Regions from separate parts of the Streptomyces sp. YGL11-2 genome, predicted to be linked through region 1. Evidence: riboswitches for the same ligand, from Rfam matches in the RefSeq annotation. Region 1 holds a riboswitch; each other region holds the start of a gene.
What was found. Region 1 has a riboswitch for magnesium ahead of ACO1BR_RS15760 (NRAMP family divalent metal transporter). Riboswitches for the same ligand answer to the same signal wherever they lie in the genome.
Positions count from the first base shown of each region.

Region 2: another riboswitch for magnesium. It lies ahead of ACO1BR_RS17725 (hypothetical protein); the one in region 1 lies ahead of ACO1BR_RS15760 (NRAMP family divalent metal transporter).
Region 3: another riboswitch for magnesium. It lies ahead of ACO1BR_RS34995 (hypothetical protein); the one in region 1 lies ahead of ACO1BR_RS15760 (NRAMP family divalent metal transporter).

Region 1 is NZ_JBNHIN010000011.1:220,743-231,164, reverse strand. It holds gene amcB (cyclophane-forming radical SAM peptide maturase AmcB) at 101-1,258, shown strand; gene amcA (multiple cyclophane-containing RiPP AmcA) at 1,255-1,440, shown strand; gene ACO1BR_RS15795 (pentapeptide repeat-containing protein) at 1,516-2,205, shown strand; gene ACO1BR_RS15790 (hypothetical protein) at 2,229-2,963, shown strand; partial or broken gene ACO1BR_RS15785 (TetR-like C-terminal domain-containing protein) at 3,054-3,383, shown strand; gene ACO1BR_RS15780 (MgtC/SapB family protein) at 3,445-4,245, shown strand; gene ACO1BR_RS15775 (cation diffusion facilitator family transporter) at 4,402-5,532, opposite strand; gene ACO1BR_RS15770 (metalloregulator ArsR/SmtB family transcription factor) at 5,595-5,951, shown strand; gene ACO1BR_RS15765 (hypothetical protein) at 6,389-7,165, shown strand; M-box (ykoK) riboswitch at 7,298-7,471, shown strand; gene ACO1BR_RS15760 (NRAMP family divalent metal transporter) at 7,768-9,411, shown strand; gene ACO1BR_RS15755 (class I SAM-dependent methyltransferase) at 9,598-10,422, opposite strand, start outside.
Region 2 is NZ_JBNHIN010000014.1:2-10,423, forward strand. It holds M-box (ykoK) riboswitch at 434-607, opposite strand; M-box (ykoK) riboswitch at 1,015-1,187, shown strand; gene ACO1BR_RS17725 (hypothetical protein) at 1,661-1,894, shown strand; gene ACO1BR_RS17730 (hypothetical protein) at 1,956-2,372, shown strand; gene ACO1BR_RS17735 (LCP family protein) at 2,431-4,032, opposite strand; gene ACO1BR_RS17740 (DUF6542 domain-containing protein) at 4,036-4,551, opposite strand; gene ACO1BR_RS17745 (ArsR/SmtB family transcription factor) at 4,682-5,035, shown strand; gene ACO1BR_RS17750 (DUF4232 domain-containing protein) at 5,269-5,808, opposite strand; gene ACO1BR_RS17755 (ornithine cyclodeaminase family protein) at 6,142-7,089, opposite strand; gene ACO1BR_RS17760 (metal ABC transporter solute-binding protein, Zn/Mn family) at 7,752-8,732, shown strand; gene ACO1BR_RS17765 (metal ABC transporter ATP-binding protein) at 8,742-9,671, shown strand; gene ACO1BR_RS17770 (metal ABC transporter permease) at 9,658-10,422, shown strand, end outside.
Region 3 is NZ_JBNHIN010000048.1:41,340-51,761, reverse strand. It holds partial or broken gene asnB (asparagine synthase (glutamine-hydrolyzing)) at 1-702, shown strand, start outside; gene ACO1BR_RS35005 (MarR family winged helix-turn-helix transcriptional regulator) at 769-1,197, shown strand; gene ACO1BR_RS35000 (hypothetical protein) at 1,331-1,831, opposite strand; M-box (ykoK) riboswitch at 2,178-2,351, shown strand; gene ACO1BR_RS34995 (hypothetical protein) at 2,758-3,198, shown strand; gene ACO1BR_RS34990 (hypothetical protein) at 3,222-3,560, shown strand; gene ACO1BR_RS34985 (TIGR03086 family metal-binding protein) at 3,843-4,409, shown strand; gene ACO1BR_RS34980 (ABC transporter substrate-binding protein) at 4,775-6,166, shown strand; gene ACO1BR_RS34975 (hypothetical protein) at 6,248-7,489, opposite strand; gene putP (sodium/proline symporter PutP) at 7,776-9,365, shown strand; gene ACO1BR_RS34965 (hypothetical protein) at 9,738-10,154, opposite strand.

The DNA of each region.
Region 1 (10,422 bases):
CCGGCCTCGCGAGCGGGTGGTTCCGCCCCTTCGCGAAGCGCGGACCGCTCCCAGTGCCCCGGCATCGCAACCCGTCCAGAGACGACAAGGAGTCACTGAGATGTTGCACCAGCTCCACCGGCCGGCTCGATACGCGGCACGCATCGCAGCACGACCCTCGACACTCGTTCTCCAGCCCACCAAGTTCTGCAACCTCGACTGCGCCTACTGCTACCTCCCCCACCGTGCCCGGCAGAACCACATGTCGGTCGAGGTCGCCGACGCAGTGGCGCACTCTGCCGCCGAACTGGTCGAGCAGGATGACAGTCAGCCCTTGGGCATCGTCTGGCACGCCGGCGAGCCCATGGCACTCGGAGTGCGCCGCTTCACCAGCCTGCTTGCCCCCTTCGAGCCGCTGCGCGAGGCAGGACGGCTCCGCCACTACATGCAGACCAACGCGACACTCGTCACCGACGACTGGTGCGACCTGCTGACCGAGAAAGACATCCGGATCGGAGTGAGCATCGACGGTCCGGCCGCACTGAACACCCAGCGCAACGACCGCCGAGGCCGACCTGCCTTCGATCGGATCATGAAGGGCATCGACCGGTTACGCGCCCGGAGCATCCCCTTCTCCACCATCGCGGTCGTCAGCCGGGACAGCATCGCCCAGCCCGAAGTACTCCTCGACTTCCTGGCCGGCCTCGGCTGCGAATCCATCGGCCTCAACATCGAGGAAGTCGAGGGCGTCAACACGAAGCGGCAGCCGCCCACCCGCGAGCAGGCCACCGAATTCTGGCAGCGCACCATTGCCTGGAGCCGCCGCCACCCCGATGGCTCGGCGATCCGGGAGCTGGACCGCCTTGGCGACTACCTGCACCTGGTACGCACCGGCCAGCGCGACCGCTGGGAGAAACGCCGTATCGACCCCATCCCGACGATCTCGGTGAGCGGGGAGGTCGTCCTGCTCTCACCCGAGCTGGCCGACATCACCGCCCCGGCATACAACGACTTCCGGGCCGGAAACGTGCTGGAGCAGTCCATCCCCGCCATGCTGGACCGGGCGCACCGTCTTCGGTACGTAAGGGAGTTCCTGGTCGGCCTGGACAAGTGCGAGGCCAGCTGCGCGTTCTTCGACTTCTGCCGAGGAGCGCAGGCAGGCAATCGCTACTTCGAAAACGGCAGCCTGGCCACGGCCGAGACGAACTACTGCCGCGTCTCCCAGCAAGCCCTGGTCATGGCACTGTCCGACACCGCGAGGAAGGAACACGCCGCATGACACTCCTGGAACAGCTCGCCTCCACCGACGCCCCCGTCGTCGCCGACCTCATAGCCCCCCGCGTGCAGGGTGAGCCGGCCCGCGCTGACTGGAACAACAAGCCGACTTGGGACAACTGGAGCAATACCACCGGCAATCCGTGGAACAACCAGCCCACCTGGGACAACTGGAACAAGAAGTAACCGCAGATGCCGCACCGGGGCGCGTCGCCAACGGACGCGCCCCGGCCAGCGCCCTCCCGAGCAGAACGGAGAACCATGGAAACCCGCACCTTCGGCCGCATCGCCGTCACGCTCCCTGGCCTCAATGAGCCGGGCCTCTACCTGTCCAACGTCACCTCACTCGAAGGCGGCAGGGGCACCGTCCAGGACTTCCACTACGCCGACGCAGACCTGCGCGAACTCGACCTGTCCAACGCCCAGCTGCTCTCCGGCCGGATCTCGGGCCTGCGCGCCCAGCGGACTCGCCTTCACGACGTACGCGTCGCCTCCGTCGAATTCGACAGCAGCGACTTCGGCCCGATGCAGTGGGCCGACGGCAAACTGTCCCGCGCGGTCTTCCGCAACTGCAAGCTCATGGGTGCAGCCCTCAGTGGCCTGGTTCTGGACAACGTCCTGTTCGACAACTGCAAGCTCGACTACGCGACCTTCAACGACATTCGGGCAGCCGGCCCCCTGGTCTTCTCCCAGTGCGTGCTGTCAGAAGCCACCTTCACCAACTGCGACCTGAGCCGCGCCGTCTTCGCCGACTGCCCCCTCCGGCTCACCGAGTTCGCACGCGGCAAGTACCAGGACTGCGACCTGCGCGGCAACGACCTCTCCGCAATCCGAGGCGTCGCAGAGCTACGCAAGGTCATCATCGACCGGGCCCAGCAGACCCAACTCGCGGAAGCCCTCACCGCCGAGCTCGGCGTCACCTACGGCGAAGACCTGGATGACCGCCGGTAAGACAGGACCGAGGAGGAGCCGTCGTGAACCTGCACATCGCCTTCTGGGAGTACCTGGACCTCCACGAACGCTGCGAGGTCGGCAGCACGCGCATAGCCACACGAGAAGCGCCGTACGAAAACGGGGCGGTCGTCCCTGCCGGCGACTGGCGGCCACTCACTCCCGGCCTAGCGCAGCGCCTGAAGCCAACCGCATCGACACCGGACAGCAGCCTGGTCGAGCTGGTAACCCTCCCTACCGACGCGCTGCCGCAAGCCGCCAGCGACGCCGCCATATCAGCCGCAGCAGTCCGCCCTGGCTACTCTCCGGGCCGCAGTGACAGCCAGTACCTGGGCCATTTGACCTGCCCACCCGAGACGCTCACCACCACGGTCAATCCGTCGAACCGACGGCGCATCGGCCTGCACATCGACAACTGGGACCGCCTGCCGCGCGGGACCAGACACCAGTCCCGCCGCCGCCTCTGCCTCAACCTCGGGCCCGGCCACCGCTACCTGCTGCTTGCGGACCGCGACGCACAAGGCATCAGCCAGGCAATCCATCCAGACGACGAGCACCATTACCCCCATACCGACGACGTACGACGCTACGTCGCCGAAGGCCGCCCCCTGCGATGCATCCGCATCCACCTGGCCCCTGGCCAGGGCTACATCGCACCCACTGAGCTCATACCCCACGACGGATCAACCGAAGGCCAGCCCCTGCCCTCGAAGGCCGCCTTCTGGCTCGGGCACTGGCCTCGCGCCACCTACACCTGAACCGAGTGCGCACCTGGGCCGTGACCGATCAATTGCACCCAATCATGAGCGGTAGCCCCCGCCTGTCCCGCCGCACGCCCCCTACGAGAACGACTCCTGGCTGTGGCTGAGGACGCCGCACGCCCCACCCGCGATCCACGGGCCCGGCGTCTGGTCCGGCTCCTCGCCGTCGAACAGGGCCACTTCCCCGCCCTGGCCGCACGCTACGAAAGCGATCTCGCCCCGCGCCGCGCCTGCGCAGTCGACCTCAGCAGCCGGGCGCAACATACCGGCGAGATTCGCCCCGATGTCGACCCACAGTGCTCCTCCCCGCGACGCCAACGCCACCCCCCTGCGCAACCACGACGCCGTGGACGGACACCCCTGCGGTCTGCGGAAACGAGCCCGGGGTGCATCCGCCGGTTCAGCACTCGGCTGTGAGTCGCCGATACAGGAGCCGACACGGGAAAGGGATCAAGGACAAGGGGAACGGATCATGGCCATCGTCAACGAGTGGCAGATGGTGGACAACATCGCCGCCGGGCTCGGCTTCGGCGCCGCCATCGGCCTGGAGCGGCAGTGGCGGGCCCGGATGGCCGGGCTGCGGACGAACGCGCTGGTGGCCGCCGGGTCCGCGCTCTTCGTCCTGCTGTCCAACTACGGCTTTACGCAGGCCACCAGCACCATCGGATACGACGGCTCGCGCGTCGCGGCCCAGATCGTCTCCGGCATCGGCTTCCTCGGCGCCGGTGTCATCATCCGCGACGGGCTGAGCGTGCGCGGACTCAACACCGCGGCCACGCTGTGGTGTTCGGCTGCTGTCGGCGCTCTGGCCGGTACGGGGCTGTACGTCCTGGCGGGGCTCGGCACGGCCGCGGTGGTGGGCGCCAACCTGCTGCTGCGGCCGCTGGGCCGGCGCCTGGACCGGGAGCCGCGCGGCGGCGCCGAGGTCGCCACCGACTACTACTTCGAGGCGGTGTGCACCGAAGCGGAGGAGGCACACATCAGGGCCCTGATCGTCCAGGCCGTCGCCCAGCCTGGCTTCCGGCTGCGCTCGGTGTTCAGCCGCGACGCGGAGGAAGGGAAGGTCACCGTCGCCGCGGAACTCACCACCGAGCGTCGTGACGACTCCCTTCTCGAAGCGGCCGTCAGCCGACTGTCGTTGGAGCCCGCGGTCTCCGCAGTGAGCTGGACGGTGATCGGCCACCCGGACGAGGGCGATTACCCTGCGGACGAGGCGTCCCACCGCCGGTTCCGGGACTTCTTCACCGGGTGGGGGCACGGGAGAGCACCACGGCGGTAGCCGGGTATTGCCGAGGGGGCTCGTTTCCGCAGGTCGCTCGTCGTGAACGGCGGCATCACGTTCGGTTCCGACCACACGGGCCAGGAGGCTGGCGGTCACGTGGCGGCTGCCCCGTCAGCCGTCGCAGCCGACTTCGCCACCGCCGTGACCTCCCTTTCAGTGGCCGGCGTGGTGGCTGAGGGTGGCGTGTGGGTCGGTGCCGTTCGGCGGGTGGTCGGTGTGGACGGTGGCGGCGGTCAGGCGTGGGACGGCGTGGATGAGGGCGTGCTCGGCGGCGACGGCGACTTCATGGGCCTGGACGACGGTCAGGTGGGGATCGACGACGATGTCGGCCTCGGCGCGCAGGGCATGGCCGATCCACCGCATGCGGACCTGCCCGGTGCCCAGGACGCCGTTGATGTCGCGGAGCGTGGTCTCGGCGGTGTCGACGAGGTTGGGGTCGACGGAGTCCATCAGGCGACGGTAGACCTCGCGGGCGGCGCCTTTGAGCACCATGAGGATCGCGACGGTGATCAGGAGGCCGACCGCAGGGTCCGCCCAGCGCCAACCGAGGGCGACACCGCCGGCTCCCAGGAGCACGGCCAGGGAGGTGAAGCCGTCGGTGCGGGCGTGCAGGCCGTCGGCGACCAGCGCGGCGGAGCCGATCTTGCGGCCCGTGCGGATGCGGTAGCCGGCCACCCACTCGTTGCCGATGAAGCCGGCCAGGGCGGCGAGGGCCACCGCCCATAGATGGGTGACGTCCTGCGGGTGGAGCAGCCGGTTTATGGCCTCGTAGGCGGCGAGTGCGGAGGATGCGGCGATGGTCAGGACGATGGCGATGCCGGCCAGGTCCTCGGCTCGGCCGTAGCCGTAGGTGTAGCGGCGGTTCGCCGCCCGGCGGCCCACGACGAACGCGATGCCGAGCGGGACGGCGGTCAGTGCGTCGGCGGCGTTGTGGATGGTGTCGCCCAGCAGTGCCACCGACCCGGATATCGCCACGATCATCGCTTGGATGACCGTGGTCAGCCCGAGGATGCCCAAGGAGAGCCACAGGGTGCGCATGCCCTCGCGGGAGGTCTCCATGGCCGAGTCGACCTTGTCCATCGCCTCGTGGCTGTGCGGCGTGACTACGTGCGCAAGCTGGTGTCGGAGACTGGCCCACCGGCCGTCTCCGTGCGCGTGGTCGTGGTCGTGGTCGTGCCGGTGGTCACCGTGATCGTGGCGGACGGCGGCGGGGTGCGGGTGGTCGTGCACACCGTGGCCGTGGTGGTGACCAGGCGACTCGTGGGTGTGGGGGTGCTCGCTCACGCTTACGCCTTTCGCCGGTGGCGGACTGGACGGCGGGACTGCTGTCACACCATTATGTGCACATGAACGCACGCATGCATCTATCAGGTGCGCACGCCTCGCAACAGCCAGACGACGGCGAGCGCCTGGCGGTGGCCGTGGACGTGCTCGGCCTGCTCGCCGACCGCACCCGCCTGGCCCTGCTGCGACGGCTCGGCGAAGGTGAAGCCGACGTCACGACGCTGACCGCGGCGACCGCGGCGGCGCGGACCTCGGTCAGCCAGCACCTGGCACGGCTGCGACTGGCCGGGCTGGTAGCCACCCGCAAGGAGGGGCGCCGCGTGGTGTACGCCCTGCGACACGGGCACCTGCGCCGCTTGGTCGACGAGGCGCTGAACGTCGCGGACCACCAGATCGGCCACCTGCCGCCCCACGACTGAGCTCCTGTCGCAACGGCGCCCGCAGCCATGATTCACGGGCCCACGACACCCCGACGCCGCCAGGACTCGTGAACGTTTCCACGTCCGTGGATCGCTGCCTGCTGTCCGAACGGCGTCATGAACGAAGTCAGCCGTCGCAAGGTCGCCGACGCGTCAACGACTACTGAAGGGGCAGCGCCGAGCGAGAGGGGCTTCACTTATGGCCGCCTCCGTTCAGTGATGCGGTTCCTTGGAACCGGTCCCTGCGCAGGGGTTCTTCGGCGCCGGCTTTGACTTGCGCGGAGGACGCAGCCCGGCGTTATGCCCCTTGCCTGTTCACGCAAGGGGGACGTGCGTTCGATAGGCTTTTTGCTGTGGGGAATTCCCTTCGCGCGTGACCGCCGACACGTCCGGTTCCCGAACCGAGCGGTCACAGGCACGGACAGGAGGCGTGCGGTATGAACCGTCGGCTGCACGGCCCCGTCGCTGAAGCGGTGACCGTTACCTTCGCTGTTCTGGTCCTGCTGGAGACCTTGGCGCTGACCCTCGGCCCCTCCGGCGTCCGGCCGGTGCTCCTGGGCGTCCTGGCCGGCACCGCCATCACCGTCCTGCTCTTGATACGGCTCCGCCGTGCGGATGCCCGGTCCCGGCCGCCGCAGCCGCCCAGCGCGGAGGGCTGGCTCAGCAGCCGCGCACTGGAAAACTTCCCCATGGACGCCGTCCGTCCACTTCTGAACCGGCCGAACGCACCGGACCTCCGCCGCCTCTACGCCGCCTGGACTCTTGCCCTCCTCGGCTACGAGGCCCGTGTCATCGCCCGCCACCTTCACCTGCCCACCGCCATCGTCCGGCTCCTGACCGACGCGACACCCCGGCGAGACCGCACCCATCCGACCTTGGCACCACACGGCGGTATTCCCGCGGATGACCCTCGCCTGCCACCCGTACGCCGCGCCGTACGCCAGGCCGCTCACCGACTCGCCGAAGACGCTCCCGCCCTCACCTCCGCCGGCGCCGAGACGCTGCGCGCCGGGCTCGCGGCCCGCGCGGACGCGCTGCGCCAGGCCGTGCTCGCCGCGCACCGCGCCGGCATGCGGCACCAGGACATCGCCCACGACGCCCATCTGGACTTGGCCACCATCGACACATGGACAGTCTGGACAACCGTCGACCCGAGCACTGCGGCGGTGCACCACAGGAAGCGGCACGGAGCGGGTGGCAGACGTCCCGGGTGAAGCCGGAGGGTGCTCGGCATGAGCGCCGGAACAGCCCCGCGGAAGGTGTCGTACCGGGGAACGGCAAGTCAAGAACGAGTCAAGCAGTTGCGGCGATGCGCAAGTATGAGCCAGACTCGTGGAGGTTTGAAGAAGGCACCTCGTTCGGTGAGGCGTCTGCACGGACATAGGCCACTGACCCGACGACGTCGAGAGACGCCCAGGTTCAGGACAGATCTCCCCGACTTAAGGGGTGATCCCAAGTGGCTTCCCCCGCAAGGGGATTACGCCGTGCAGTGCCAAAGCTCTGACGAGTTGGGGTGAACCAGTCATACGGACTGGTCCGCTCCTTGCCGTGTCCGCTCGGCGCCCGCGTGCGCCACGGCCGCAAGGAGGCGAGAGACATGGATAGCAGTTGCAGTAGTCCGGGCCACAGTAGGCCCCGCATCCGTATGTCTTCTCCGACCTCCGGTACGCGGTAACCACCTCCTCTGCGCGCTCCCCCACCCTGCCTAGGCACCCGTACGGCCACCGGCCGTCCCGGGACGCTGCGCTGCGCGCTCGCAGGGGAGATCGCTGCTGCGTACCCCAACCTCCCCCGCCGGGGGACCCGGGAGGCTTCCATGACCAACCTCACCACCACCCCATCGATTCCCGCGCAGCGCACCGCTGTGCTGGACGACGCGCACGTGGGCGACATCCGTGGTGCGCTGGGCACCATCAAGCAGGACGACACCGGCGAGCGCCGGGGCCTGTCCGCGAAGTTCAAGACGCTGCTGGCGATAGTCGGGCCCGGCCTGATCGTGATGGTCGGCGACAACGACGCCGGCGCCTTCGCCACCTACGGCCAGGCCGGGCAGAACTACAGCACCCAGCTGCTGTGGACCCTGCTGCTGCTGATCCCCGTCCTGTACGTCAACCAGGAGATGGTGCTGCGCCTCGGCGCCGTCACCGGCGTCGGCCACGCCCGCCTCATCCTGGAGCGGTTCGGGAAGTTCTGGGGCGCGTTCTCCGTCATCGACCTGTTCCTGCTCAACGCACTGACCCTGGTCACCGAGTTCATCGGCATCACGATGGCCGCCGACTATCTGGGCCTGCCGAAGGCCGCCTCGGTGATCCTGGCCGCCGCCATCATCATCGCCTCCGCGTTCACCGGCTCCTTCCGCCGCTTCGAGCGGATCGCCGTCGCCCTGTGCGCCGCCTCGCTGCTCCTGGTCCCGCTCTACTTCATGCTCCACCCCAAGACCTCGCAGATGGCACACGACTTCGTGGTCCCGGTCATCCCCGGCGGATCCGGTGAGCTGGCCACGGTCATGCTGCTGATCATCGGCATCGTGGGCACCACCGTCGCCCCGTGGCAGCTGTTCTTCCAGCAGTCCTACGTCATCGACAAGCGCATCACCCCGCGCTTCATGAAGTACGAGAAGGCCGACCTGTGGATCGGTATCGCCATCGTGGTGATCGGCGGGGCCGCGATGATGGGCCTGGTCGCCGCCGCGTTCGCCGGCACCAAGGGCTTCGGGAACTTCACCGACACGGCGGGCCTGATCACCGGCATCGAGGCCAAGGCCGGCAAGGTCGCCGGCGTCCTCTTCGCCATCGCCCTGCTGGACGCCTCGATCATCGGCGCGTTCGCGGTGTCGCTGTCCACCGCGTACGCGATCGGTGACGTGTTCGGGATGAAGCACTCCCTGCACCGCGGGATCAAGGGCGCCAAGGGCTTCTACGCCGTCTACGCCGGCCTGGTCGCCGCCGCGGCAACCATCGTGCTGATCCCCGGCTCCCCGCTCGGCCTGCTCACCCAGGGCGTCCAGACCCTCGCCGGGGTCCTGCTGCCCTCCGCCTCCGTCTTCCTGCTGCTGCTCTGCAACGACAAGCAGGTCCTCGGCCCCTGGGTCAACGGCCCCAAGACCAACGCCTTCACCGCCGCGGTCGTCGGCGTCCTGGTCTCGCTGTCCATCATCCTGACCGCCTCGGTGCTCTTCCCTGACATCAGCTCCAACATGATCCTCGACATCATGGCCGGCTGCGGTGTCGCCGGAGTACTGGCCGCCGGCTACGCCTTCACCCGCCGACGCACCGCCACCAAGGAAGACCCCATCGACCGCACCGGCCGCGACAACTGGCGGATGCTGCCGCTGGAGACGCTGACCCGGCCGGTCATGTCCACCGGCCGCAAGATCGGCATGGGCGCCCTGCGCACCTACCTGCTCATCGCGATGGTCCTGGTCGTCATCAAGATCGTCCAGGTCGCCCTCGGCAACTGACCACTCTCCACCCCGGGTGGCGGCGGGACCTCCCCGCCCGCCGCCACCCCCACCCCATCGACCCCCTCACGGAGAAGGGAGGGCACCATGCGCCTTCTCCCGCACCTGACCAAACTCCGCCGACGCCCGGCAGACCGTCGAACGGCCGCACGGATTCGTGGGTCGGCGGCGACTTGGCCGATGGACTCAGGATGTGCCGACGCGTACGGCGGTCGCTGCCAGGGTGGTGTAGTTCATCGTGAAGCGTCCACCCAGAGAGTCGATGGCGCCCCCAACCGCGTCCAGTATCTCGGCCAGCTGATCGGGACGGAGTTGGGTGAGGCCGCCGGTGGTGGGTAGCAGGTCCAGCCATTGGTCGCGCGTGTAGGACTGCTCCCAGTCGAATCGCCACTGTTCGGGAGCGTTGAACTGTTCGGTCTCGCGGATTTTGTCGGCGCACTTCGCGTATGCCGCCTGGTAGAGGTCGAGCGGACGTCGGGCCGGTTGGCCGTTGAACGGGGAGTCGGGCGCCGCCCGCCGGTAGGCAGCGGCGAACGGTTCGGCCACCTCGGTTGGCGGCTCGTACACGTGCCCGAAGATCGCCAGCCGTCCCCCTGGACGTAGCACACGTGCCGCCTTCACGACGCCGGCGACCGGTTCCACCCAGTGCCACGACTGGGCGGCGATGACCGCGTCGAATGTCCGGCCGGCCGACTGCCAGGCTTCGAAGGTCGCCACCTCGACCTGCAGGCCACGGGCTCGCGCGAAGTCGGCCATCCGCGCATCGGGCTCGATGCCGAGCACGGTGCAGCCGGCGGCCTGGAACTGGCGGGCTGCGATGCCGGTGCCGCAGCCGACGTCGAGCACCTCAGGGCCGGGGCTTCCGGTGACGATCCGCGTCACCAACGTATCGGGGTAGCCGGGCCGAGCCTGGTCGTAGCGTTGCGCGTCCACGCCGAATGACTCGGCCATCCGCCGGGCCTCATGCGGCTCCGCCGGGGATGATTCTGGTTGCTCTCGCGGTAAAATGGG
Region 2 (10,422 bases), on a different contig from region 1:
CAGGCCCCGCCGCTCGCCGGTGTCGTCCAATTTGATGGTGCCGAGCGCGCCACGAATGTCGCCGACATGGGCGTCGTCGAGCACCGCGGTGCGCTGCGATCGAGTCGACGGTGTGGCGGTGGTGGTGAGGTTGGTCATGAGAGCCTCCCAGGTCCCCCGGCGGGGGAGGTTGGGGTACGCAGCAGCAATCCCCCCTGCGAGCGCGCAGCACGGCGACCCGGGACGGCCGGTGGCCGTACGGGTGCCAAGGCAGGTGGGGGAAGGCGCAGGGAAGGTGGTTACCGCGTACCGGAGGTCGGAGAAGACATACGGATACGGGGCCAACTGTGGCCCGGACTACTGCAATTGCCGTCCATGTCTCTCGCCTCCTTCTGGCCGGGGCGCACGCGGGCGCCTAACGGACACAGCAAAGAGCGCACCAGTCCGTATGACTGGCTCACCCCAACTCGTCAGAGCTTTGGCACTCCACGGCGTAATCCCCTTGCCGGGGAAGCCACTTGGGGTCACCCCTTAGGCCGGGGAGACCTGTCCTGAACCTGGGCGTCTCTCGACGTCGTGGGGTCAGTGGCCTGTGTCCGTGAAGACGCCTCACCGAACGAGGTGCTTCCATTCGTTCAAACGGCGAAAACTCTACCCTCACACTCGCGGGGTTACGCAAGCGCTTGGCTCATTCTTGACCAAGCCTCGGCGAGTGCGGCAGCCCAGGGACACGCGACGCCAGCACCAGGGCGATGTTTTGCCCCTTTTGCCACATGATTCCGCAGGGGCACGCGAACGGCTTCATGCGCCGGGAAAGCCATCAACGAGCCTGCGGTGAAAGCCCCGCAGGCACCGGGCACTGGGCACTGGGCACTGGCGTCTTGCGCCGTCGCCCCGCATGCGGCACCAATGCGCCCAACCCCCAGAAAGGGCGAATCGGGTCGCTGATCGAGGGCAGTCAAGCTCGCGTCAATGCGTTGCGTTCATGTGCACGTAAGAGGCTATGCTGCGTAAGCGTTCGAGAAACGGAAGTATCAGGCACCTCGTTCGGTGAGGCGTCTTCACGGACACCGGCCGCTGACCCCGCAACGTCGAGAGACGCTCAGGTTCAGACAGGTCTCCCCGGCCTGAGGGGTGACCCCAAGTGGCTTCCCTGGCAAGGGGATTACGCCGTGGAGTGCCAAAGCCCTGACGAGTTGGGGTGAGCCGGTCGCATGGGCTGGTCCGTTCCTCGACATGTCCGTTCGGCGCCCGCGTGCGCCCCGGCCGGGAGGAGGCGAGCGACATGGACGGCCATTGCAGTAGTCCGGGCCGCAGTCGGCCCCGCGCCCTTACGTCCTCGCTGACTTCCGGTACACGGTAACCACCTTCCCTGCGCGGATTTCGCGCGTCCCCTGACACCCGTGCGGCCCTTCGCCGCCCCGGGCCATTGGGTTGCGCGCTCGCGGGGCGGATCGCTGCCGCATGCCCCCACTCCCCCGCCGGGGGCTCGGGAGGCCCGTCATGACCGACCTGACCACCACCACATCACCAGCTGCCGCACCGCGCACGGCAGTACGCGATGACGCCCATATCGCGACATCTACGGCGCGCTCGTTCCCGGGCCTCGTACATCCGCAATCACTCGACTCTGCCGCGTCGTTCTGCCGCCGCGCTGCTTCTTCACGGAGGTGACCTTCGTATGCCCGTCCTCCCCGTCATCCGCACCATCCGCTACGCAACGCCGTGCGTCGTTCCGGCGGTACGCGCCTGCTCCCGCTTCTTCAGCGAGGCCGTTCAGGTCCTGGGCGCCCCGGCTCTCGCGCGCCCGGCAGTCGGCCACACCACGCTCAAGCGGCTCCGCGCCCGCCGGCACGCGGCCTCCGACTCCCAGGGCCGGAACCGTCCTGAGGCCACCCGTCATCCGGAGCCCTGACCGAGCCGGTCACCACGCTGCCGACACCACGAGACCACGACACCACTACCGAGGTGCCGCCGTGCCCTTCCCGTCCGCCCTTCTGCCGGCACGCGCCGAGCGGATCACCGACCGCACCCCGCGCGCTGCCGCCGATCCCGTCGTCCTCGCGACCGTGCACACGGTCTGCGACCAGGACGCCGAACCGCGTGTCCGAGACCGGCTCGCTCAGGCACTCAGCGCCCACGGCATCGAACCCCACACCCTGCGCACCCGCCCGGCGAGTCCCGAAACCGTGCTCGTGGAAGCCGACTTCACGACCGAGGGGTCCACCATCGCGCGACTGGCTCGGCTGATCACCCTGGTCTGGCTCGATCCCGCGGTCCACGACCTCCACTGGTGCCTGGACTCAGCGCCCCGCAGACGACCGGCGCCACGACCGCTCCGGGCGGGCGGCCTGGTGGTGGGCCCCGAGGGACGCACACCGCCCGGGATGTGAGGGGACGGCCAAGAACGCCATCGCACTCGACATCGCGCCGTTCGGCGTCAGACGAGGGTCAGTTGACGCAGGGGACGCCCCCGGCCGTCACCGCGTTCTTCTCGTAGTCGTCGTCCGACGGATCCGGCGACGAGCTCGACGCCGAGCTCTGGTCGGGGCTCGTGGCGGACGAGGCGGATTTCGGACCGGTGAAGTCCTGGCCGAGTGTGACCCGGACGTGCCCGGCCTGGATCTGTGCGTCGGGCGCCGGCGCTGCGGTCACACCGAGCTTCGCCGCGATCTGCTGGGCCGCGGCCTGGGCACCCTGCCCGTACGTGACCGTGACGTGCGGCTGCGGCGCGGTGTTGGATGCCTGGCCCTCCGTGTAGCCCAGCGCCTTGAGGGCCTTGAGTTCCTCGGAAGCGGCACCCGTCCTGCCGGAGCCGTTGAAGACGTCGACGGTGGCGGGTGCCGCCTTCGCGGAGGACGGGGAGTCCGACGCACCGCCCTTCGCGCCGGGCGAGGCCGCCGGGCCCTCGTGGAACGCGTCCTGCACCAGTCGGCGCATCTGCTCCACGTCCACGATCTGCACCTGTTCGTTGTTCTGCATCGCGGAATGCCCGGCCGGAAGGGTGTGGAAGACGACGTTCCCACCGGTGAGGTTGGTGGCCTGCTGGGCGAAGTCGATCGGATTGAGCTTGCTGTCGATGACCAGGTCCTTCTTCATCACGCCGTAGAGACCCTGCATCTTGCCCAGGTCCGTGAAGACGCCCTGGGTCTTGAGCTTGTGGGTGATCGACGAGATGAACGCCTGCTGGCGGTGGGTACGGTCGATGTCGTTGTTGGGCAACCCGTGCCGCTGGCGGACGAAGGCCAGGGCCTGCTTGGCGTTGAGCTGCTGCGGCCCGGCGGGGAAGTCGGCGCCTGAGTACCGGTCCTTCACCGGGTGCTTGAGGCAGACATCGATCGGCTTGAGCTGGTCGGCGATGTCGTAGAAGCCGATCAGGTTGACCTCGGCGAAGTGGTCGATCGGGACGCCGAGGAGGTTCTGTACGGTGGCCAGCGTCGCCGCCCGGCCCGCCTCCCGGCTGTCCGCCTCCAGCTGGGCGCCCTTCTCCCCCTGTGCGGACAGCTTCTCCCGGCGCCCCTCGTAGGCGTTGCCGTACGCCTCCTTGATCTTGTGGTGCCCCTGGAGCGAGCCGTCGCCGTTGTGGGTCTCGACGAAGGAGTCGCGCGGAATGGAGAACGCCTGCACCTTGCCGCCGTCGGCGGGTATGTGCAGCAGGATCAGGGTGTTGGTGTTGTAGAACCCCTCGTCGCTGTTTCCGGCGTGGAGTTGGTCCTTCACGACCCAGTTCGGCAGCGGGTTGCCGTTCATGTCCTTGCGCGAATCGAGGCCGATCAGCAGCAGGTTGACGGAGCCGTCGAGGTGTTTCGGCCCGCGTCCGAGCAGCGGGTCGAGTGCGTGCGAGATGTTGAGCCCGCCGGAGATCCAGTGGTACGCGGCCCAGGAGACGCCGCTGGTCGCCAGTATGGCGAAGGAGGCGACGCCGGCCAGAGTGCGTCCGACGGCCACCCGGCGGGGCGTGCGCCTGCCGCCCTTGCCGCTTGCGCCGCCCCGGCCCTGGTTGGCCGCCATGCCCGCTGCGCGCCCGCCGGCGCCCGGTTTGTTGTCACGCACCGCTTACTTCCTCACGCTTCGCCTGAGCCGGAACCATCGCACCGCGAGCACCGCGATCACCGCGGCCTCGGCGGCCGCCATCGCCGGAAAGGCGTCGATCGCCCAGTGCAGCACTCCGGTGGTGAGTCCCTTGCCGCCGCTGCCGCTCGTCCTGCCCGCCCACTCCTCGGCAGCCGCGGTGATCAACATCGCTACGACCGGCGGCGCGTACGCAACCCACCAAGCGCCCGCCCGCGAGCACCGCCAGGCCGCCAGGGCCCCGCCGACCAACGCGGTGAGCACGAAGACCGTCCCGAGTGAGCCGCCGATCAGCTCGTCCACGACCGCGCCGAGCACCGGCAGCGCCAGCCCGATCAGGGCGGCCTTCCGGGCGTGTTGGGGCGAGTGCCGCCGCGACTGCTCTGGTGTCCTGCCGCTTCCGCGGCTCCGCGCACCTGCCGCCGCCCGGCCCCGCTGAGCCGGCACTCGGCGCGCATCGCGTGCGGAGGGTGGGGATATGGCCGGGTTCTGGCCTGACATGGACGCTCCGGAGTGCATAGTTGCGCAATGTAGCAAGTATGGTGACTAGTCTGTACGGGTGTGCGGTGAGAGACCTGCCGCACCGACAGCGTGGGACGACCATGATCCAAGAAGGGGAGGGGCCACGTCGATGGGGGTACCCGAAGGGGACAGAGCTGCGGATCCCCCGGAGCGGGCGTTCCATTCGGCAGCCCTGAGATTCGGGCTGCTCGCGTCCCCGCTGCGGCTGCGCATCGTGTGGATGCTCATCCGGAACGAGAGCGATGTCACACAGCTCGCCCTCCGCGTCGGCGCCCGGCCCCAGGCCGTCAGCCAGCACCTCGCCCGCCTCAAGCTCGCCGGTGCGGTGCGCGCGCGGAGCGAGGGCCGACGCCAGATCTACGCCGTCACCGACCCTCGGGTGAAGGCCGTGGCCGAGACGATGATGGCGATGACGGCCGCAGACGAGGCCGCGGCCCAGAACCCCGCCGCCCCGGCCCCGTAGGCCGACCTGGCCTCGTAGGCCGGGGCGGCCTCAGCCGCGGCCCCGTCACCACGGCGATGGGACGAGGCGCTCCGCCCCCCGTCGACCGGCCACCGCGTGCGGGCTCGCCGCGTGCCCGTCACCGTCGCGCCCGTACAGCGGAGCGTGATCGAACATTGACCACAGCGCACCGACGGGGCCGGCCGGACAGTGACGGTCGCCAGCCCGCGACGGTCGTCAGTCCACGACGGTCGTCAGTCCGCGGTCCCGGGCTTCACCGAGGTCACGTCGAACTGCCCGCCGCACACCCGCAGACCGTCGGTGCCGGCGGTCATCGCCTTCTTGGAGCCGGGCGCGTAGACGTGGACCAGCTGCGCCGTGGACCAGCACGGGGTGTCCGAGACACCGTCGTTGACCGTGTGCAGCACGGCGTGCGCGCTCTGTCCCGGCTTCAGGCGGACGACGCCACCCGCGGCGCCCGAGCGGGTGGCGGGCTTGCCGACGGGTGTGCCCTCCTTGAGCGTCAGGGAGACGCCGGGGAAGCCGCGCAGCGAACAGGTCTTCTTGCCCTTGTTGGTGAAGACCAGCGGTATGTGGATGTTGCCCGCACCGATGTCCGTGCGGCCCAGGCCCACCGACATGTTCTCCGCGGTGCAGCGATCCGAGGCGGGCTTCGGCTTCGCCGAGGTGTGAGCCTGGGCCACGCCGGCGGTGAGCGTGAGCGCCGTGACAGCGATCAGTGATCCGGCAGCGACCCGGCGGCCGCGGCGGAGGGTCTTGGACGTGAGCGACATCCCTCTGTTCCCCTTTGTGTGGTGGCGCGCGCCGATCTCGGACAGCGCACGCTCGGTCGGTGCGTTGCGCTTCCAACGTCCTCCGAGGCGCTGCCAGATGGCTAATGAGGCACTAATGCACCACTAATGCCGCGGCCACCCCACCTTGGCCATTTCGGTCTATTTACCGGACACTCGAACATACCGGACCTCGGAACTCGTGGGTACGTCGACGGCCAGACGCACCGCGCCGCCCGGACCAGCATCCGCACGGCTGTCACGTCACGACACGGGCACGGGCTCTCTGATGCGGACTGGTTCCTTCGCCTGATCAAGCCGCTGGCAGGCGGCGGGTCAGGACAGGAGATCGAGGGTCGTTCCGATTCCGGTGGTCTCGGCCTGCTGATAGGCCAGCCAGCTCAGGGCCAGGTCCTGCCAGGGCAGGCCGACCGGGGCGTAGACGGTGATCTCCTCGCTGTGGGAGCGGGCGGGGGCGTGGCCGCGGATCACGTCGCTCAGGGAGGCGGCGGCCGTGGTGGCGGGCAGGCCGGCGTTGGCGAGAGCGCCGTGCGCGGCGACGAGGTCGATGTCGTCGACGATCAGCCGGGCGCAGGTGAGGACCCCCGGGGCCAGTTCCTGCTTACCGGGTTCGTCGGCGCCGAGCGCGGTCAGATGCTGACCGTGCCTCAGATCGCTTAGGTGGAGCAGGGGTTGGCGCGACCAGGTGGCCAGCATCACCACATCTGCCTCAGCGGCCACCTGCCGGGGCGTGGACACCACGGTACCGCCGTACCGCTCGGCGAAGTCGGCCGCGCGCTGCCCATCGGTGTCATGGACGACAAGGCGGTTCCACGAGCGCAGCGTCCGCAGTCCCCGGATGGTCAGTTCGGCCTGGGCGCCGGCTCCGATCACGCCGACCGTGTGGGCACCGTCGCTGCCCGGTTCCGCGATCAGGTCGGTGGCCAGGGCCGCGGCGAGGCCGGTGCGCCAGGCGGTGACAGTGGCCGATTCGATCAGCGCCAGCAAGGCGCCGTCCGTGCCGCTGTGGAGGCAGATCACACCCCGCAGCGCCGGGTCCGCGCCGGGAAACTTCGCGTTGACCTTGACCGTGTAGGCGTCGATGCCCGGCAGCAGTCCGGGCAGCAAGGCTGTGGCGGTTCCGGGGAACGGGAGGTCGGTACGCACCCGTTGGCCCGGCACCGCGCCGCGCGGGGCTGTCGCGAAACCCTCCCGGAGTGCCTGGATGCAGTCGTCGGGGTTGAGTAGCTCCAGAAGATCGGCGCGGGTCAGGATCCGGGTCATGGCGTCAGGGTTTCACGGACTCCGTGGCGGTCGGCGCGGAGCAACGCCTGCCCTCCGGTTTCCGGTAACTCGCCAGGCACGCAAGGGGCTTGTGGGGCCCTCGAACGCTCGGCATGCCGACCCGGTGTCGGCTTCCCGCGTTCCGTTCGCCGGTGCGGCTTTTCTGATGGCGATGGTCCCCGGGCCGAGTACGGCTGTGATCCTGCGTCGAGCGGTGATGAACGGCCGCAGAAGCGGTATGGCCACGGTCCTGGGCAATGAGTGCGGCTGCTGTGGGGTCTCGCGGCGGCGTTCGGGCTCTCCGCGCTGCTGCCGTCCTCGCAGGTCGCCTACGACGCGATGCGGATCTCCGGCGCCGCGGTACTGGTGTGGATGGGGGCCCGCACGCCATGGCAGGCGCGGCGGGTCGGCGGGCCGGGTGAGGCGACCGGGCCGTTTCGCGGGCGGCCTCGCCACCCCCTTCCCGCCGGCCGGCGGGGCGTGGTGGTGCCGCATGGGAGCAGGGATCTCGCCTGGTCCGATCCGGACGGTCGGGTTCCCGTCAAGAGATGGCAATGGTTTTCATCTGATTATTGAAGTGATAACCATTGCCATCTAGCTTCGGGGGGCACCTGCGCCAGAGCGCACCACCGCGCATCCGGCACCGCCCGAAGGAGTCCCGTATGAGCACCGCCCCTACCGTCCGCACCCCAGGTTCCTCCCGACGGTCCGTACGCATCGCGCTCGCCGCCGCGGTGGCCACCGCGACCGCCGTGACGGCGACCGCCTGCTCGACCTCCTCGCCGAAGACCGGCAACACCGCCGCGGCCGGCAGCGGCTCGGGCAAGACAGTCCAGGTCGTGGCGGCGGAGAACTTCTGGGGCAGCATCGCGACCCAGATCGGCGGCAGCCATGTGAAGGTGACCAGCATCATCACCAACCCGGACACCGACCCGCACGACTACGAAGCGACCTCCGCGGACGCCCGCACCGTCAGCAGCGCCCAGTACGTGATCGTCAACGGCGTCGGCTACGACGGCTGGGCCGACAAGCTGCTGTCGACAAACCCCGGCAGCGGGCGTACCGAGCTGAAGGTCGGCGACCTCGTCGGGGTCAAGCCGGGCGGCAACCCGCACCGCTGGTACTCCCCGGGCGACGTCCACAAGGTCGTCGAGCAGATCACCACCGGCTACAAGAAGATCGACCCGGCCGACTCCGCCTACTTCGACCAGCAGAAGAACACCTTCGAGACCAGGACGCTGGCCGACTACAACAAGCTCATAGCCGACATCAAGGCGAAGTACGCGGGCACCCCGATCGGTGCGTCGGAGTCGATCGTCACGCCGCTCGCCGAGGGTCTGGGGCTGAAGATGCTGACGCCGGAGACGTTCCTGGACGCGATGAGCGAGGGCACCGACCCCACGGCCCAGGACAAGACCACCATCGACCAGCAGATCAAGAACAAGCAGATCAGGATCTACGTCTACAACTCCCAGAACTCCACGCCGGACGTGCAGGCGCAGGTCAAGGCGGCCAAGGAGGCAGGCATCCCCGTGGCCACCGTCACCGAGACCCTCGCGCCGGCCAAGGCCACCTTCCAGCAGTGGCAGACCAGCCAACTCCAGGGCATCCAGCAGGCCCTGGCCAAGGCGACCGGGAAGTGATCTGACGCCATGAACCCGACAGCGAAGGTCCGCGAAGCCGTCACCCCCGCCGTTCCCGCGCCCCGAGCAGGCGGCCACGACACAGCCGCGGAAACCGGAGGCGAACCGGTGGTCGCCCTGCGGGACGCCGCCGTGCGTGTCGGCGGTCGCACGTTGTGGTCGGGGGTGGACCTTCGCATCGGGCCTGGCGAGTTCACCGCCGTCCTCGGCCCGAACGGGGTCGGCAAGTCGACCATGATCAAGGTCCTCCTCGGCGCCCTGCCCACCGCTGCCGGCGAGGTGCGGGTGCTCGGCGCCCGCCCCGGGCAGGCCAACGACCGGATCGGCTACCTGCCGCAGCGCCGCAGCTTCGACGCCGCCATGCGCATCCGCGGCATCGACGTGGTGCGGATGGGGCTGGACGGTGACCGGTGGGGGGTTCCGCTGCCGTTCCCCGGTGCACGCCGTCGGGCCGAACGCGAACGCATCGCCGAGGTCGTCGAGTTGGTCGGGGCGTCGACGTACGCCCACCGGCCGATCGGGCAGTGTTCCGGCGGCGAGCAGCAGCGGCTGCTGATCGCCCAGGCGCTGGTGCGCAGGCCCGAACTACTGCTGCTGGACGAGCCGTTGGACAGTCTCGACCTGCCCAACCAGAGTGCGGTGGCCGCGTTGATCGGGCGGATCTGCCACCAGGAAGGCGTGGCGGTGGTGATGGTCGCCCATGACGTGAACCCGATACTCCACCACCTGGACCGGGTCGTCTATCTGGCCGAGGGCGGTGCCGCGACCGGCACGCCGGGCGAGGTCGTCACCTCCGAAACGCTGACCAGGCTGTACGGCACTGCCGTCGAGGTGCTCCAGACCTCGGACGGGCGGCTGGTCGTGGTCGGCCAGCCGGAGGCACCCGCGGTCCACACCGACCGCCACGCGGCGCTCGGGGCCGGTCATGCTGCTGGCTGACACCAACTCCCCTGTGTGGTCGTGGAACCTCATCGCCGACTTCCAGCAGATGTGGTCGTTCCCGTTCATGGTCAACGCCTTCCGCGCGGGCGCCATCGTGGCCGTGGTCTCCGCCGTCGTCGGCTGGTTCGTGGTCCTGCGGCGGCAGACGTTCGCCGCCCACACCGTCTCCGTGGTCGCCTTCCCCGGCGCGGCCGGAGCCGTCCTGCTCGGGGTGAGTGCGGTCTACGGGTACTTCACCCTGTGCGTGGCCGCGGCGCTGGTCATCGCCGCGCTCGGATCGCGTGCCGGCGGCGCGGAGGAGTCCGCGCTCACCGGCACCGTGCAGGCGTTCCTGCTGGCCGCCGGGTTCCTCTTCATGGCCTTGTACAAGGGGCTGTTGGAGGGCCCGCAGACGATTCTCTTCGGCACCTTCCTGGGCATCACCGCTTCCCAGGTGATGGTGTTGGCGGTGGTCGGTGCCGTGGTCCTCGCGGTGCTGGCGTGGGTCGGACGGCCGTTGTTGTTCGCCTCCGTCGACCCGCAGGTCGCTGCCGGGCGCGGGGTACCGGTGCGGACGCTGTCCGTCGTCTTCCTGGTTCTGCTCGGTGCGGCGACGGCCGAGGCCAGCCAGATCACGGGGACGCTGCTGGTCTTCGCGCTGATGGTGATTCCGGGCGCCACCGCGCAGGCCGTCACCGCCCGCCCGGCCGCAAGCCTCGCCCTGGCCGTGCTGCTGGCGTTCGCCGCCACCTGGCTCGGACTGATCGCC
Region 3 (10,422 bases), on a different contig from region 1:
GCCGACGAGGTCTTCGGCGGGTACAAGCAGTTCTTCGACGAGGAGGCCCGCACGGCCGACACCTTCCCCTGGCTCGTCCGCTTCGCCCAGCACTTCGGCGACGACGGGAACATCCTCACCTCCGACGTCACCGGCGCCCTCGACCTCGGCACCTACATCCAGGACGGCTACGACCGCGCCGTCAAGGACGTCGAACGGCTCGACGGGGAGAGTGACTTCGAGTTCCGGATGCGGAAGATCTGCTACCTGCACCTGACGCGCTTCGTCCGGATCCTCCTGGACCGCAAGGACCGGGCGAGCATGGCCGTCGGGCTGGAGGTGCGGGTCCCGTTCTGCGACCACCGCCTGGTCGAGTACGTCTACAACACCCCGTGGTCCCTGAAGTCCTTCGACGGACGGGAGAAGAGCCTGCTGCGCGAGGCCACCGCCGACGTGCTGCCCCGGTCGGTGTACGACAGGGTGAAGAGCCCGTACCCCTCCACCCAGGACCCGCAGTACGCGGTCGCACTCCAGCAGCATGCCAAGGACCTCCTGGCGCGCCCCTCGCACCAGGTCTTCGACCTCGTCGACCGCGACTGGCTCAAGCGCGCGGCGGACCACGCGGCGCCGCAGATCACCCAGGCGTCACGGCGCGGCCTCGAACGGACCCTGGACCTGGCCCTGTGGTTGGAGATGTACTCCCCCGCCATTACGCTCTCCTGATCCACGACGGCCCTGAGCAGGGATCAGTCGCGGATTCGGTCCGGTACGGCAGGTGATGGGTGAGCGATGACGATCGGTGACGACGCGGCGCTGCAACTGGTGATCTCGCTGCACCGGCTCACCCGGAGCCTGCGCAGATCCGCCACCGCGGGCAGCGTCCAGCTGACCCACATCGCCGTACTGGCGCTGCTCACCCAGCGCGGACCGTCCCGGATCGGGGAGATCGCGCAGTGGGTGCCCTGCTCCCAACCGACCGTCACCGCCGCGGTCCTGGGCCTGGAGTCGGCGGGCCTGGTACGCCGGGAAGCCGATCCGAAGGACCGGCGCGCCAGCCGGGTCCTGCTCACCGAGCAGGGCACGGCGGCGCTGGCGGACGTCGCCCGCGGTGAGGCACAGGTGCTCGCCCGGCGCCTCACCGCGCTCCGGCCGGACGAGATCCGCCGGCTCATCGAGGTCGAGCCGCTGCTGCGCCGACTCGCGGAGGCCGGGGACTGAGCAGGCCCGCATCGAGACGCCGACCGACGGCGTCACCGCACCGGCGGTGACAGCCCGGGGAGCGCAGGCCGGATGGGCCGATGACAGCCGCGGACCGACCCCGGCGCGCCTTGGGCCGCGGCAGGAGGTCCCGTCAGTCGTCCGGGTCCTCTCCCCCCGGCTCACTACCGGGGGCCGCATCGATGACCGGTACCGGTTCCAGACCGACCTTCTCGGCGATCCGGGTCAGCAGCACATCCTGTGCGGCGAGGTGGCTTTGCAGGTGCGCCACCTCGTGCAGGGTCGCGCTCGCATCGTGGAAGGTCGCTTCGGAGCGCCGGTCCGAAGCGGCGGCCTGCACGTTCTGGCCGACCATGATGACGGACAACAGGACCAGTTGCAGGAACGTCTGCGCCACCCAGGCCACGATGGCCGACGCCCCGGCCCTGATCGCGTCCGGCAGGCTGATCAGATCGAACAGCGCGAACGCGTAGGCACACCACATACTGCCGACGGCCCGGGTGATCACGATCGCGATCCTGGTGTTGAACCGGGTGAGCGCGTTGTCCTGGGGAAGCTGATCGCTGACCTTCACCGGTCCGTGGGCGTGCCGTGAAGCGATGTGCGGGTGCGGCACGTGCTGGTAGATCGTCATGGCCTGCCATCCTTCGAGGGGCGGTGCCCCGGTCGGTGTTCCGGCCACGACGGGGGCGGCGGCCGAAGCGGGCCGTAGGAGCATGCGGCCGGCCAACGCCGGCCCCGGAAAGCCGAGTCGGCGGACCGTGGCGACCCCGCGAGTGCCCCCTGCTCCGCCCGCACTGCCCTCTCTACCCACAACACCTGTCCCCAGAGCCCGAGTTCCGTCAGGATTGGGCAAGGTTGGAGGTCGGTCCCTGTGTGAGGATGGCATGGCGCATGTGTCAAGGCTGTCGTCAAAGTCGCGTCAAGCAGTTGCGTCTCCACGCAAGTATGCCGGTAGTCTCTGAGCGTTCGAGAAATGTGAGGCACCTCGTTCGGTGAGGCGTCTTCACGGACACAGGCCACTGACCCCACGACGTCGAGAGACGCCCAGGTTCAGGACAGGTCTCCCCGGCCTAAGGGGTGACCCCAAGTGGCTTTCCCGGTACGGGGATTACGCCGTGGAGTGCCAAAGCTCTGACGAGTTGGGGTGAACCGGTCGGATGACTGGTGCGCTCTTTGCCGTGTCCGTTCGGCGCCCGCGTGCGCCCCGGCCGGGAGGAGGCGAGAGACATGGACGGCCATTGCAGTAGTCCGGGCCACAGTCGGCCCCGTATCCGTATGTCTGCTCCGACCTCCGGTACGCGGTAACCACCTCCCCTGCGCCTTCCCGCACCCTGCCCAGACACCCGTACGGCCACCGGCCGTCCCGGGTCGCCGTGCTGCGCGCTCGCAGGGGGCAACGCGGCGTAGCCCGACCTCCCCCGCCGGGAGACCCGGGAGGCTTCCATGGCCGAACAGGACCGACGCGTCCGGAAGCAGCTCGACGCCCCGCACCAGGCGGCCCGACCATGGCCACCCCACCACCACAGCCACACCCCACGACGGAGAGGAGGCGCCGCCATGGCCTTTCCGAACGCCCTGCTGCGTGCCGGCGTCCAACGACTCATCGACCGCACCCCGCCATCCGCCACCGACCCCACCGTCCTGGCGACCGTCCATACCCGCTGCGACCCGGACGCGGAACCCCAGGTCAGAGCCTGGCTCTCCCATGCCCTCCAAGCCCAGGGCGTGGAGGCCGGCGAGACCCGTGTGCTGGCCGCCGAGCCGGACGCCGTACTCCTGGAGGCACACTTCACGACCACCGGACCCGTCACGGCACCACTGGGCCAACTGATCGCCCATGTCTGGCTGCACCCCGCCGTCCACGAACTCCACTGGCACCTGGACACCACCGTCCCCCGCCAGGCCGACACCGTCCCCGTCCCCGCAGCCCTTAGCGCCCGCGCAGGGCTCGCACCGACCGCCACGGAACCCAACCACCCACCGGCCACATCCTGTTGACCCAGCAGCTCGGAGGTGCCCGCATGAAACTCCGGCTTCGCCGGCGCCCCCGGCGCACGACGGCCGTGGTGCGCCCGGTGCCGACGCACTGCGCGCTCCAGGCCGTGTGCGACCGCCGCGTCGAGAAGAAGGTACGGGCTCTGTGCTTTCTCGCGTTCGCGCACACCGGAACGCGGCTGCACAGCCTGCACACCGTCGAACCGGACGGCAGCGTCCATGTGCTCCTGCGGCTGACGCTCACCCCGGACAGCCCCGCCGCCGCTGCCCTGGAACGGCTGGTCGTCCAGCTGACGCGCGAACCCCAGGTGCGTGAGCTGCACTGGCACCTGCACACCGACAAGACCCCACCGACCACACCCTGACCGGGCGATCAGGAGCCGGCGATGGACCGACGAGCCCCGGCAACCCGCCTGCACGTGAGCGGACTTCGCACCGCCCCGCCCACCGGACGGTCTGGAAGTCCGTCCGGTGGTGGGGCCTTCTGACCGTGCCCGTTCCCGTTGCGGACACAATCTGTCCGCGAGGGATGGCACTCTCCCGTTGCAGGCGCATCCGCGTGTGCTGCGCGCAGACGGTGACCAGCGATCCTCGCGGCGCATCTGCCGCGCAGGCCCCTGGCCCCGTCCCATTGGAGAGGCACCCCCATGTCCCAGGACATCCACCTGCTCGACCAGGCCCTGCACCACACCACCCGCCTGCTGGGCAACGTCACCCCGGCTCAGTACGGACAGCCCACCCCGTGCGATGACTTCGACGTACGGGCCCTGGCCAACCACCTGATCGCCGGCAACCCCTACTACGTCGCCCTCGCTCAAGGCGGCGCCCCCGACTTCTCCCTCTTCGCCCAGGACCACATCGGCGACCGGCAGCCCTGCGACGTCTACGCCCAGGGCGCGAAGACGGTCCTGGCCGCCTGGCGTACCGCAGGGGCGTTGGATCGCCGCATGCCTCTGCCCGACGGCGGCTTGGGCCCGCGGGTCGCCGACATACAGCTGCTGGAGGCGGTGCTGCACGGCTGGGACCTGGCCACCGCCACGGGCCAGGACCGTACCGGCGACCCGGACGCAGTCCACGCCGTCCAGGAGCGCTGGTACGGCAACTGGCCCGACGAAGTCCGCGGCCGGAACGGCCTGTTCGCCTCACCCGAGCCCGCCCCCGACGGCGCGCCGGCCCTCGACCGGATCGCCGCGTACTTCGGCCGCAGCGTCTGACCCACACGCATTCCGCCGTCGTTCCCACGGATTTCACCGGAGTCCAGGACCTCCGCCGCCGCCCGATCGTCCGCAGGAGTCGCCCGAACAGTCGCCTCAACGGCCGTTTCCGGCAGCGCCCGACGGGACGACGCTGTAGGGGCGCGGCTGAGGGGCGACCTCAGAGGGGGCGACCGCGCCGTGCGCCGTCGCCCCCGCCCCGGGTTCCGTCCCTCTCCCCCGAAGGGGACGGCCTGGTCTGCCCGTTTGTGGTTGGGTGAACGGGCAGACCTTCTCAAGGCCGCCCCGGCCCTCTTCCCACCCCGTACAGACGAAGAGGGCCGGGGCGGCCGCCACCAGGTGGCCGGACAGAGGAGCCGATCAGGTTGATCCGAACCGTTCGCAGAGAACTCCGGGTACGCAGTGCGGTTGCGGCGTTAGCGGCCGCGGCGTTACTTGCGGGGTGTGCCGGCGCCGGTGGCATCGGTGGTTCGTCCGGGGAGCATGTCCTCAACGTGCTGATGGTGAACAACCCACAGATGCTGGAGGTGCAGAAGCTCACGGCCGAGCATTTCACCGAACAGACCGGCATCAAGGTGAATTTCACCGTGCTGCCGGAGAACGACGTCCGGGAGAAGATCAGCCAGGACCTCTCCAGTCCGGCCGGGATGTACGACGTCGCCACCATCAGCAACTACGAGGTGCCGTTCTACGCCAAGAACCAATGGCTGCTGCCGCTGAACGGGCGCGCGGCGAAGGACACCGCGTTCGATCAGGCCGACATTCTCGCGCCCATGAGGGATTCGCTGACCGCGGACGACGGCAGGCTCTACGCCGAACCGTTCTACGGGGAGTCGTCCTTCCTGATGTACCGCAAGGACGTCTTCGCCGCCAAAGGGCTGACCATGCCGGCGCATCCCACCTGGCAGCAGGTCGCTGATCTGGCGGCCAGGGCCGACGGCGCGCAGCCCGGTATGAAGGGCATCTGCCTGCGGGGGCAGCCGGGTTGGGGCGAGCTGATCGCTCCGCTCACCACCGTCGTCAACACCTTCGGTGGAACGTGGTTCACCAAGGACTGGGAGGCGCAACTCAGCTCCTCCGCCTTCGCATCCGCCACCGGCTTCTACGTCGACCTCGTCCGGAAGCACGGCGAGTCCCGCGCCGCCGAGTCCGGGTACGCCGAGTGCCTCAACGACTTCACCCACGGCGGGACCGCGATGTGGTACGACTCCACGGCCGCGGCCGGCTCTCTGGAGGCGGCGGACTCCCCGCTGAAGGGCAAGATCGGCTACGCGCCTGCCCCGGTCGAGAAGACGACCGCCGACACCACCGGCAGGACCACCGGCTCAGGCTGGCTCTACACCTGGGCCTGGGGCGTGCGGAAGACATCCGCACGGCCCGACGACGCCTGGCGGTTCCTCTCCTGGGCCTCGGGCAAGCAGTACCAGCAGTTGGTCGGGCGGACCAGCGGATGGGCCAACGTGCCGGCCGGCACCCGCGCCTCCACCTACGTCAACCCCGAATACCGCGCCGCGGCATCCGCGTTCGCCGATGTCGCCCGCAAGGCGATCACCAGCACCGACCCCCGGAACCCCGGCCGCCAGCCACGGCCGACGATCGGCATCCAGTTTGTCGGCATCCCGGAGTTCGCCGATCTCGGCACCAAGGTTTCCTACGAGATCAGCAACGCCATCGCCGGAGCCGAGACCGTGGACCAGGCCCTGGACCGCTCGCAGGAACTGGCCGAGAAGGTCGCCCAGCCGTACCGGAAGCGCTGAGCGCTCCTGGGACCCCACCGCCCCAACAGCCCCCGCGGCGGACCGCTCACGGGCCGGCGACACCGGCCCGCAACGGCCTGCTCACCGGGACCGCGTGGCATTGCCGCCGGTTGCCGCGGTGAGCTTCAGCAGGTCGTGAACGGCCGCCGCGAGGCACGCGATACGCCAGACGCCGTCCTCGGGGTCGGATGCGGCGGTGCTGGTCGCGCCGACGGTGATCCGCACGATCACGCATTCCAGGTGCTCCCGTGCCTCCCGGTGCTTCCGGGGTTCCCGCCGTTCGCCGTACGACGAGGTGGGCGGCTCCGGGTCGTGAGCCCTGGTGATGAGTTGGCGGGCGATGCCGACGAGCTGGGCGAGGTAGTGGTCCAGCGTGGTCGGATGCGGGACGAGGCGGGCCTTCCACCAGGACTGGGCCACCCGGACGACCTCGCGCACGCGCATGTCCCCCAGGTCCACCGGCCCACTGGGATAGGGCAGTTGGGCGAACGCACGAGCCCGGACGATCATCTCTGTCCCCGCGTGGGGGTGCCCCGGTCGCACGATGGGCCGCTGCCCCGGGTAGCAGGTCAGGGTTCCGTCGTCGATGAGGAGTCGGATCGCGGCGGCGATCGGGGGGTCGGCGGAGACCAGATTGCGGGCGAGTACCTGCCTCATCGGCAGCGCCGTCCCCGGGGCGTACGCGCCCGCGGCGACCAACTCCCGTAGCCACTCAGCGATCTGCCGCGGGCGATCGGTGCCGCCGGGGCCGGTGACGCGGGCGCGGCCGGCGGCGCTCAGCTCGACGACGTTCCTCTCGGCCAGGTCGAGGAGAGCGAGTTTCACGCTGTCGACGGGGAGCTGCCGGTCTGCCGCGATCCTGGCCGGGCTGAGCGGCGCACCGGTCAGGTAGCGGCCGTCCTCGATGGCCTCGGCGATCCGTGCCGCGACATCCGCGACCGGAACACAGGGCGGTTCGGTATCGCGCAAGGTGCGCAGCAGGTCACGGGCGTTCCCGGCCAGTTGCACGAGGCCGAGGAACGAGGGGCACCCCGCCGGCTGGGCGGGCCGGGCGGCGGACTCGATGAGTCCGTCCCACCGCGCCTGATCTGCCGTCGAGCCCGCTGCCGCCCGGCGGCGTTGCCTGGCCAGCGGCAGCCACTGATCCGTGATGTGCCATGTCTTCTCGTAGCCCCTGGCAACCGCGGCGGGCGAGACGCCGGCTCGGGGGCCGTCGATTCTGCCGAGACGCATGAGGTCGCTGGTGAGAGCACGGCGCGCGGTGTCCGGTGCGGGCGGACGATCGCCGCCGTCGGGTGTCTGCTCGCGGCTTGACTTCGTCATGGAGACTCCTGGGAGGTTCACCGCACGGCATCGCCGTGTTGCGCGGTGCGTCAGATGCTCACGTCCGGCTCTCCGGTACGCAGCCCCCATGAGGGCGGTCCTTCGGGCAGCCGTGTTGCGCGAAAGTACTCCCGCCCGCGGGCTGCCCAAGGGACGGGCGCTCTCCTAAAGTCCTGGAATCGCGGAGTGCGGCAATCTCCACGATGTGTCGACACACTTCCCGACCAGGACCCGACGAAGGTTCGGCGCACACCGGCCGGGACCGGTCTTCGCCGACGGAGAAAAGATGAGATTGCAGCTCACGCAGATGGTGCCGGTCATGCTCGTCTTCGGGACCTTCTTCCTCGTGATGATCGTCTTCGGCATCGCGGTGTACGAGGAGACCCAGACCTTCACCGACTTCGCCCTCGGCGGCCGGCGGCTCAACGCCTTCATCGCCGCACTGTCCGCCGAGGCCAGCGATATGTCCGGCTGGCTGTTTCTCGGCCTGCCCGGTGCCGTGTACGCGGCGGGGATCGGTGCCACGTGGATCGCGGTCGGACTGGTCATCGGTACCTACCTCAACTGGCGGCTGGTCGCGCCCCGTTTGCGCATCTACACCCAGCTCGCGGGCAACTCCGTGACGCTCTCGGCGTACCTGGAAGAACGGTTCGAGGACGACAGCAGGGTGTTGCGCACCGTCTCGGCGGCGGTCACCGTCGTGTTCTTCACCGTCTACGTGGCGAGCGGCTTCGTCGCGGGCGGCATGCTGGTCGGTCAACTCTTCGGCACCGGCTTCGAGTTCGGCCTCACTGTCTTCGCCGTGGTGATGGTCACCTATTCCGTGCTGGGCGGCTTCCGCGCCGTGAGCACCTCGCACTCGGTACAAGGCGCCCTGATGGTCCTCGGGGCGTTCGCCCTCCCCGCGATCGGGATCTGGCGGCTCGGCGGCCTCGGCTCACTGCGCCAGGCGCTCGTCGCCAAGACCCCGTCACTGCTCGACATGAGCACCCAGGCAGGCTTTGCCGGCGGCCAGTGGGGCGCCGGCAAACCCCTCGGCGCCATCGCGGTGGTCTCCATGCTCGCCTGGGGGCTCGGCTACTTCGGGCAGCCCCACATCCTGGCCCGCTTCATGGGCATCAGCAGCACCGACGACATCCCCGCGGCCCGGCGGATCGGTGTGAGCTGGGTGATCGTCGCCCTGGCCGGTACCAGTCTCGCCGGACTCGTCGCGATCGCCCAACTTCACCACCCGCTCTCCAACCCGGAGTTGGCCTACATCGCCCTGTCCGCGCAGCTGTCCAACCCATGGGTCACCGGCGTTCTGCTGGTGGCCGTACTCGCCGCGATCAAGTCCACCGCGGACAGCCAACTGCTGGTGTCGGCGACGTCCCTCTCCGAGGACTTCTTCCGTGCGTTCCTCAACCGGCGGGTCTCGGACACCGCGCTCGTGTGGGTGGCCCGCGGGACGGTGGTCGGCGTCGCACTGGTCGCCTATGTGATCGCGCTCAGCGGCGGCGGCGTACTGGACATCGTCGCCTACGCCTGGGCCGGTTTCGGCTCCGCCTTCGGCCCGGTGCTCCTGCTGTCGCTCTACTGGCCGCGGATGACGAAAGCCGGGGCCATGGCCGGCATCGTGACGGGTGCGCTCACCGTGGCGCTCTGGAAGTACATCGACCCGCTGCTCGGCCCGTTCCGGACCGGTGTCTACGCGATGGTGCCGGGGGTGCTGGCCGCCACGGCCGCCGCGTGCCTCTTCGGCGCCTTCGTCGGCCGCCCTCCGCGACGTACCTGGGGCGGCATGCGGCGGAAGGGCGGCAGGCCGGAGGGGAGCATCCTCCGTACCGCCACGGCGGGTTGGCCGCCGAGTGCGCGAGGAACCCACAGACGGCACTGAGAGGTCGGCGGGGGACGCGCAGCGGACGTGCCGCTGCCCGGCGTACGGGACTGCTCGCCTGCGGGCGGTGCCACGTCCCGTACGACGGTGTGTTGGGGCTACGGCATTCGGTGACGTGTTGGGCGCCCCGGGCGGCAAGGCAACCGCGCCGTGATCGTCGCATCCTCGGCGCCGGACGTCGGTCCCGCGTCACCGGCGCCACCAGCAGGCGGCTCGACCCGTGGCTGGACCGCTCGGCAGGGAGCCGCCCCGTGCCTCTTGCCCTGTGGAGGTCGGGGAAGAGGCACGGGACGACCTTCCGGTCCGCCCGCTTGCGGGCGGACCAACCGCCCCCGGGGGTGTGGGACGGCGCTTGGGGGCGCTCCCGGCACCTCAGGTGGCGAGCCGCGCGGAGGTACCGGGAGCGCCAGGAGGCCCGATCACACCCTCGACGGCCACTCTCAGTGCCCGCACATCGGTGATCAGCCGGCCCTCGACCGGACGGATCCGCCAGTGCAGCCCGGGACCCGCCGCCCGGTGCAGCGGCGGCACCACCAGGTACTGGGTCGTGCCGAGCGGGCGGGTGTGTGCGACATCCCAACCAGCGGCTGCGCCCGCGGCGATGAACCAGTAGAGGGCGGACTCACGGGGATCCTCGACCACGGCGGCGCTGCGCCCGCCGAGGACGGCCAGGCAGCGCACACCCACGCTGCGGGGTACGCGGACGGCGTCCCAGTCGACGCCGGCCGCGAGTAACGAGCAGTCCACCGCGGTCGGCAGGGCGGGTGGCGGGGAGGTCACAAGACGCACAGCGGATCGTCCTCTCACCGACGCGGCCTCGCTGGACCGGTGTCTGGTAGGGCCTGTTCGACGTCGTCGGCGCCCGGTCACCACTTCTCCGCGGTCACCGGACCGCGCCGACCGGGCGTCTCACTACATCTTCGGCGACCGGGCGCTGCCTCCGCAGCGGTCGGCGGAACGGTCCAAGGGGTGGCACGGCCGCCCGAAAGTGCGCCCGCCCGCCGGCTGTCGGCGACCGGTCCCGCGCCTAGAGTCGACGTCCGACGGCCGTAGCACC